One region of the Maricaulis sp. W15 genome, then DNA from elsewhere that is predicted to be linked to it. Evidence: predicted binding sites of a transcription regulator. Region 1 holds the regulator's gene; the other holds the start of a gene.

What was found. Region 1 encodes LexA, which represses DNA repair genes until DNA is damaged. Its sites were predicted from a motif close to ATGTTCCNCTTGTGTTCC; they were not measured.
Region 2: AWH62_RS10295 (VOC family protein) is a predicted target of LexA. The motif match lies at 2,058-2,075, and genes of this name have one in related genera.

Annotation. Positions count from the first base shown of each region.
Region 1 is NZ_LQXG01000012.1:355,426-359,140, forward strand. It holds gene AWH62_RS07110 (ComEC/Rec2 family competence protein) at 1-1,775, shown strand, start outside; gene lexA (transcriptional repressor LexA) at 2,003-2,701, opposite strand; gene trpC (indole-3-glycerol phosphate synthase TrpC) at 2,798-3,595, opposite strand; gene trpD (anthranilate phosphoribosyltransferase) at 3,620-3,715, opposite strand, start outside.
Region 2 is NZ_LQXG01000017.1:127,283-130,997, forward strand. It holds gene AWH62_RS16840 (LytTR family DNA-binding domain-containing protein) at 1-114, shown strand, start outside; gene AWH62_RS10290 (MipA/OmpV family protein) at 249-1,103, shown strand; gene AWH62_RS10295 (VOC family protein) at 1,682-2,053, opposite strand; gene AWH62_RS10300 (thymidylate synthase) at 2,650-3,507, shown strand; gene AWH62_RS10305 (phosphoribosyl-ATP pyrophosphohydrolase) at 3,519-3,715, shown strand, end outside.

The sequences.
Region 1 (3,715 bases):
CCCATCATGACCGCGAACCATTTGTGACCGGGGATCGCGCGGTCGAGCTGACCGGTTGGCTGGAAGCGATCGATCGCAGCGGCGGTGGCCGACAACGCCTGTTGCTGCGTCTCGTCGCCGCCGATGATGGGGCTAGGCCGCAAAGGGTAAGAGTTCTTGGTGATCCGGCCGGTATCCGGCCCGGCGACGCGATCCGGCTTCGCGCTGTGCTGGCACCGCCGCGACCGGCCGCGGTGCCGGGCGGCTATGATTTTGCCTTTCACGCAGCCTTTCGTGACATCGTCGCGACAGGATACGGCATTGCCCCGGCCGAGGCCGGCCCTCCCGTGCACCAGGACCGGGCAGCCCGCGCGGTGGCCCGATTGCGGGCCGACATGTCCCGGCATATCCGCTCGCGCATGCAGGCCCGCCCCGGTGCGCTGGCAGCGGCCCTCCTGACCGGTGACCGGGCCCATATCGATCCGGGTGATGTCGAAGCGCTGCGAAGGGCCGGGCTTGGACATGTCCTGGCGATCTCCGGCATGCATATGGCTTTGCTGGCCGGCGGGGTCTTTTTCGCCGTCCGTCTCGGTCTGGCCACCATCTTTCCTTGGGCGCGGCGCTATGATGCCGCTGTGCCGGCGGCTTGGGTGGCATTGGTGTTCGCAGTGGGATATCTGGTCCTGTCCGGCGGTACGATCCCGACCCAGCGCGCCTTCATCATGACGGTTTCGGTGCTCGGTGCAGTCATTCTCGGACGCCGCGCCCTGTCGCTGCACACGCTGAGCCTTGCCGTCATTGCCGTCCTTGCCTTGCAGCCCCAAGCCGTGATCACGCCGGGCTTTCAGATGTCGTTTTCCGCGGCGGCAGCGCTGATCACGGTGGCGCGGCTGTGGCAGGACCGGTCCCGCCGTGGCTCGCAGGCTGGCGCCTTGTCGCAGATACGGTTGTTCTTCGGTGGTTTGGGCACGACCAGCCTGGTTGCCGGCACGGCAACGGCCGGGTTTGCCGCCTTCCATTTTCACCGCGTCGCCAGCTTCGGCCTGGCCGGCAATCTGCTGGTGATGCCGATTTTCTCCTTGCTGGTCATGCCGGCTGGCGTGCTCGGCCTGGTGCTGATACCCGTCGGTCTGGATGGTCCGGCCTTCGCCGTCATGGAGTGGGGGTTATCGATCATGCTGGCACTGGCCCACATGGTCGCCGACTGGCCGGGCGCGCAGCGTTATCTGCCGGCAACGCCGGGCTTGGTTCTGGCCTTGTTTGCGGCCGGCTTTGTCGCCAGCCTTCTGGTTCGTGGACTGTGGCGCTGGAGCGGGGCCGCCGTGATGGCAGCGGCGCTGGGTTTGTGGGCCGTGCTGCCGCAGCCGGATCTCTTCATCTCCGAGACCGGATTGATCCTCGCCCGAGATGACGCCACCGGCTGGGTGGTCAGCGACCGGCGCCGCTCACGCTTTGCAGCGCGGGTGTTCCTCGAGGCGCGCGGGGTGGCGGATCCGGCGCCGGCAGTCTGGGATGCCAATTGTGACAGCCATGGCTGCAATGCCCGGCTCCAGGGCGTGCGGGTGACCCGCTTGTCGTCGCTGCAGGATTGGCCGACCGATTGTTCCCGCGCCGACCTCATTGTGGCTGATCTTGCGGTGCCGCCGGCAATTGCCCGCCAATGCCAAGCCCGGATCATCGATGCCGATGAGTTGGCGAGAACCGGTGGCCAGTCACTGCATCTGCGTGATGGTCAACTGGTCGCGATCCAGCGTGCACGGCCATTGGTCGGTGCACGCCCCTGGCACGGGCGTTGATGGCGGTGGCGATTTGCGACGGTCCCTTGCCCGCCTGATCCCGGACCATCGTCGCGGCGCGGCAGGAGCTGAATCTGGAACAAGAGCCGGCGTCCACCGGTGCGTTCCAAACGGCACACAGGCGGCGCCTGTAGAGCGCACCTGCGACCTGCGCCTATGGCTGTGACAGCGTCCAAGGACGATTCAAACCGTGCGCATCGAAGTTGCCAAGCAAAGCAATCACGTCGTCAGTGATAACGCCGGATCAGTCCCACAAGACGTCCTTGCACCTTGACCCGATCGGGGCCGAAAATGCGGGTCTCGTATTCGGGATTGGCCGCTTCCAGGGCGATTGAGCCGCCTTTTTTGCGCAGGCGTTTGAGCGTGGCTTCCTCGTCATCAACCAAGGCGACCACGATATCACCGGACTCGGCAGACTGGCAGCGCCGGATGAGGACAGTGTCGCCATCCATGATACCGGCCTCGATCATCGAATCGCCCTTCACCTCAAGCGCGAAATGCTCGCCGCCGGTGACCATGTCCGCAGGGACGGGCAGGCGGTCGGTTTCATGCTGGATGGCCGAGATGGGCACGCCGGCGGCGATCCGGCCGAGCACGGGTATGTCGACCGTCGATTCGCGCGGGCTTTCCTCGGGCTTGGCGAAATTGCCGCGCACGACATTGGGGCCGAGATTGCCGCGTGGCAGGCTCGGCGTTTCAGCCGCCGCCGCTGATTCGGGCAATTTGAGCACTTCCAGTGCCCGGGCGCGATGGGCGAGGCGACGGATGAAGCCGCGCTCCTCCAGTGCCGTGATCAGGCGGTGAACACCGGATTTGGAGGCCAGTTGCAGCGCGCCCTTCATCTCGTCGAAGGAGGGCGAGACGCCGGTTTCCTTGATGCGTTGATGGATGAAGAGCAAGAGCTCGTTCTGTTTCCGCGTCAGCAAGGCAACCCCCTTGTTCGCATTCCCGGAATCAGGCGCAGGCCTGCGGGAACAAATCAGGAATAGGAGTGTTTGTTCTACAAGTGTTCTGAAATGTCGTCAAGCGGTCGCCGGACGGCCCAACAGGGTCGCCGTTGCTGTCCGGACATCGTCCTGACGCATCAGGCTTTCGCCGACCAACAGGGCGCGGGCACCGGCCTGTTTCAGGCGCAAGGCGTCATCACGGCCGAAAATCCCGCTCTCGGCGACCAGCAGCCGGTCATCAGCCACCATCGGCGCCAGCGCGTCGAATGTGTCGAGGGATGTCTCGAAGGTCCGCAGATTGCGGTTGTTGACACCGAGCAGGGGCGCGTCGAGCGCCAGCGCCCGTTCCATCTCGGCGGCGTCATGGACTTCCACCAGCACGTCGAGCGACCAGGCATTGGCTTCCTCGATCAGCTGGCGGGCGGTGTCATCATCAACCGCCGCCATGATCACCAGGATCGCATCGGCCCCGAGTAGGCGGGCCTCGGCAACCTGGTAACGATCATACATGAAATCCTTGCGCAGGGCCGGCAGGGCGACGGCATTGCGGGCCTCGGTGAGGAAGGTATCGGCGCCCTGAAAACTGGGCGTATCGGTCAGCACGGACAGGCAGCTCGCCCCGCCGGCCTCATAGGCGCGGGCGAGGGCGGGCGGATCGAAATCGGCGCGGATCAGGCCTTTCGACGGGCTGGCCTTCTTGATCTCGGCGATCAGGCCGAGGCCGTCCGGTGCGACAGCGAGGGCCTTGGCAAAGCCGCGTACCGGCGCCACATCGCGCGCCGCGGCGGCGATCTCGGCATAAGGGCGCGCCTGTTTGCAGGCCGCGATATGCTCGCGCTTGTAGGCGCCGATGCGGGCCAGCGTGTCAGGCATGGTCTCGGGGCGGGTGCTCATGGCTCACGCCTCCCCGTGTGAAATGGCGACCATACGGGCGAGGGCGGTCTTGGCACGCCCGTCATCAACGGCCGCTTCTGCCAGGCGGGTGCCATCGGC
Region 2 (3,715 bases), on a different contig from region 1:
GACGATCCACGACAGGTGCGCATCCGGCTTCGCAGCGGCCAGCACGTACCCGTGAGCCAACGACGACTGAAGGCTTTCCGCGACTGGCGGGGCGTGCAGTCCGACCCATCCTAGCTCAACCATCCCGACGCTTTCATTCACTCATTCGTTGACCTGACGCTTGCAGCGCGCTCACGAAATTGGCGTTGCGGATGGCGTGCGCGCCGCAACAACTCCTGTGCGTTGTTTTGCTCCCAGGAGACCCTTCAATGGACAGATTTTGCAAACTCCCCGCTTTCGCCTCCGCGGCCGGTTTCGGCTTCACCACACTGCTGGCTCCGGCCACGGTGCACGCCGAGGCGCTCTCCCCGGTCGAGGCGCGCAAGGAAGCGGCGCTCGCCGGCGACCTTACAGGGCTCAGCGCCCTTTTGGGGATCGTGGCGGAGTCGTCCCCGGTCTACGCCGGCAGCGACAATCGCGAGACCGGCGCCGCGCCTATCCTTTATGGCATGTATGATGACCGCTATTACGTATCCGGCGACGAGATGGGCATTTACTGGCCCATACTAGGGTCAGAGTGGCGGTTGAAAGCCGGTATCGGCTACGAGCCAGGCCGCGACCCGTCCGACGATCCGGCGTTGGCAAATCTGGCCACGATGGACAGCACCGCCGTATTGGCCGGGGGGCTGTTCCGCCAGTTTGGCACGTCGGCGGTCGGCTTTGGATTCGAGGCCGATATCGGCGATGCCGGCAAGGGCGTCGTGACTTTCCTCGGAGGTTCCTACGATTGGCACCTGATGGATAACGCCCTGACCCTCACGGCCTATGGCGATATCAGCTATGCCAATGCCGAGCATCTGCAGACCGAGTTCGGTATCACATCCCTTGAAGCGGCAGCCAGCCAGGCTGACCCAAACCCGGCCTTCCGCTACACCGAATACCAACCCTCCAGTGGCCTGAAATCCGCCGGTGTGGGCTTTGGCGCGCGCTACCGGCTCAATGAGCAATGGATGATCATTGGCAATGTAAGCGGTGAATTCTTCGGAGACGAAGCGACCGGCAGCCCTCTGGTGCGGGAAGATTACGAGCTGGAAGCCGTGCTCGGGGTTGCATTTTCGTTTTAGCGAACATGAGATGTGGTGATGGTGCTCATGGGGAAGGGACTGTCGCCACACCAATCGCGGCTTGCGAGTCGAGCGAGCGGGGCCAACGAAAGAAGCGGGTACCTCAGTAGCGCCATTTCGAACCCGACGACTTCGCAAGCGGGACCGCGCGCCGGGCGGTCAGCCCGCCTCCATCGGAGACGTCCGCACCGCGGACTGTCGCGAGATCGAAGAGAATGGCGCACTCAAGAGGATTCCGGATGAATGGTCACCGGCACCTTTATCTGGGCAGGCGTGTGAAGCTCGTCATCGCGTCCGGCGCCTATCATACCCGCACATGGGACCGGCAAGAGCCGGAGGCGACCAACACCATCCATGTCGGAGGCGACTACCCCTCCTTCATCCAACTCCCGATTATTCCCGCGCAATAGTCCGGACCAAGCGCCCAGGGCGGGGTTTCAACCGCCCTGGGTGTGCACGGGACGATCGGGCTAGGCCGTTCGCCGGACTGTTTTACGCATCGGTCCTGTTCCTGGCGATCCGCCACCTGGTCGCCCGCTAACGATTACGCCGGTGTGGGTCACCCACGTTCAACGTCATCACCCCATATAAAACACATTCAGCTTGTTCCCGTCCGGGTCTCTGAAATAGCCGGCGTAGAAGCTGTCGCCGCGGGGGCCGGCGGGGCCTTCGCAGGGGGCGCCGAGTTCTTCGACGGCGAGCTTGTAGACCTTGTCGACCTGTTCCTTGCTGTCGGCCTGGAAGGCGGCCATGACGCCATTGCCGATGGTGGCCGGTTCGCCATTGAAAGGCTTGGTCAGGCCGATACCGGCGCCGCCATCAGGCTTGCCCCAGGCGATGAAATTCTCGTCGCCCATCATGCGGCCAACACCGAATTCGGCGCACAGCTTGTCGTAGAAGGCGGCGGCCTTTTCCAGATCATTGCTTCCCAGTGTCACGTATCCGAGCATGTGTGTGTTCCCTCTATGTTCCGATGCCGCAACCATACACCAAGACCGGCGGCGAGCGAGTCACAATTTGATCTCTCCTGACAGGACGGGGGGCGTAGCCCGATACCGCAAAAACCGGGGACACGTACCGATTCAGTCTTCCAGTGGCGCCTCGCTTCGCCGTTTCGGGCGGCCGGATTGGCCCGGTCTGAGCCGCCGGCCTCCCATGAGAAATCGGGACACGTACCAATTTTCGCGCGCCATGCGCAGACCTGCTTATAATTCCCTTGTCAGCCAGTGGGCCGTATCCGGTTCTTGAGGTCAAGGGCGCCGCAGGCGCCGCTCCGCGGACATGCCCCTTGAGCTCAAGAACCGGATACGGCTTTCTCTCGGCAAGGGGTTTATGGTTGAGTGTGCGCTCGGCCCCCTTCGGCCCGCCGCTCCGCGCCGGTCCACTTCCCCCGCAAGCGGGGGCAGAAGGCTGCGCTCGGGTTCCTATTTTCCCGCAGGCCCGCCAATCACTTGCCGCGACTATCCCCGGCTGATCTGGGCTCGCTGGTTCAACCCGGACGGCTTCGCTGGCATGCTGTCTCGCTGAGAATCACCGGGAGCAGGACATGGCCGTCATCGACAGCGAAACCTTTGCGCAGGCGCAGGCCGGGGCTGGCGGGTCTGACGTCGAGAATGCCTATCTCGACCTGCTGCGCGATATCCTGGAAAACGGCGCCGAGCAGGCGGACCGGACCGGCGTCGGGACGCGGTCTGTGTTTGGCCGCCAGCTGCGCTGTGACCTGTCGAAGGGCTTCCCGTTGCTGACCACCAAGAAGGTGCATTTCAAGTCGATCGCGATCGAGCTTTTGTGGTTCCTGCGCGGCGAGACCAATGTGCGCTGGCTGCAGGAGCGCGGGGTCAAGATCTGGGATGAGTGGGCCGACGAGAATGGTGATCTCGGCCCGGTCTATGGCAAGCAGTGGCGGCGCTGGGAGGGGCCGGACGGCACCGAGATCGACCAGCTCTCCAACATCCTCGAGCAGATCCGCAATAATCCGGCCTCGCGGCGGCTGATCGTGTCGGGCTGGAATCCGGCCGATGTGCCCAACATGGCGCTGCCGCCCTGCCACACGCTGTATCAATTCAATGTCGCGAACGGGAAGCTGAGCTGCCAACTCTATCAACGCTCGGCCGACATGTTCCTCGGCGTGCCGTTCAATATCGCCTCTTACGCCTTGCTGACCGCGATGGTGGCGCAGGTCTGCGGGCTGGAGCCGGGCGAATACATCCACACGTTCGGTGACGCCCACATCTATTCCAACCATATGGACCAGGTCCGCGAACAGCTGTCACGCACGCCGCGGGGCCTGCCGCGCCTGAAGCTCAATCCGGAGGCAACCGACCTGTTCGGCTTCGAGTATGAGGACATTGCGCTGGAGGGTTATGACCCGCATCCGCGCATCACCGCGCCGGTCGCCGTTTAGGGGCGGGCGCCATGTCCGGACCGCTTGATGAGCTCGCCGACAAGATCGTCCGGGTGTCCGACATCTATGCGACGCATTTCGATATTGATCGCTCGGGCGACTGGCCGCTGTTGAAACTGCAGGAAGAGGTCGGCGAGCTGACCCAGGCTTATCTGACCACCACCGGCCGCACCCGCCGTCCCGCCGATGACGAGGCCCGCAAACAGTT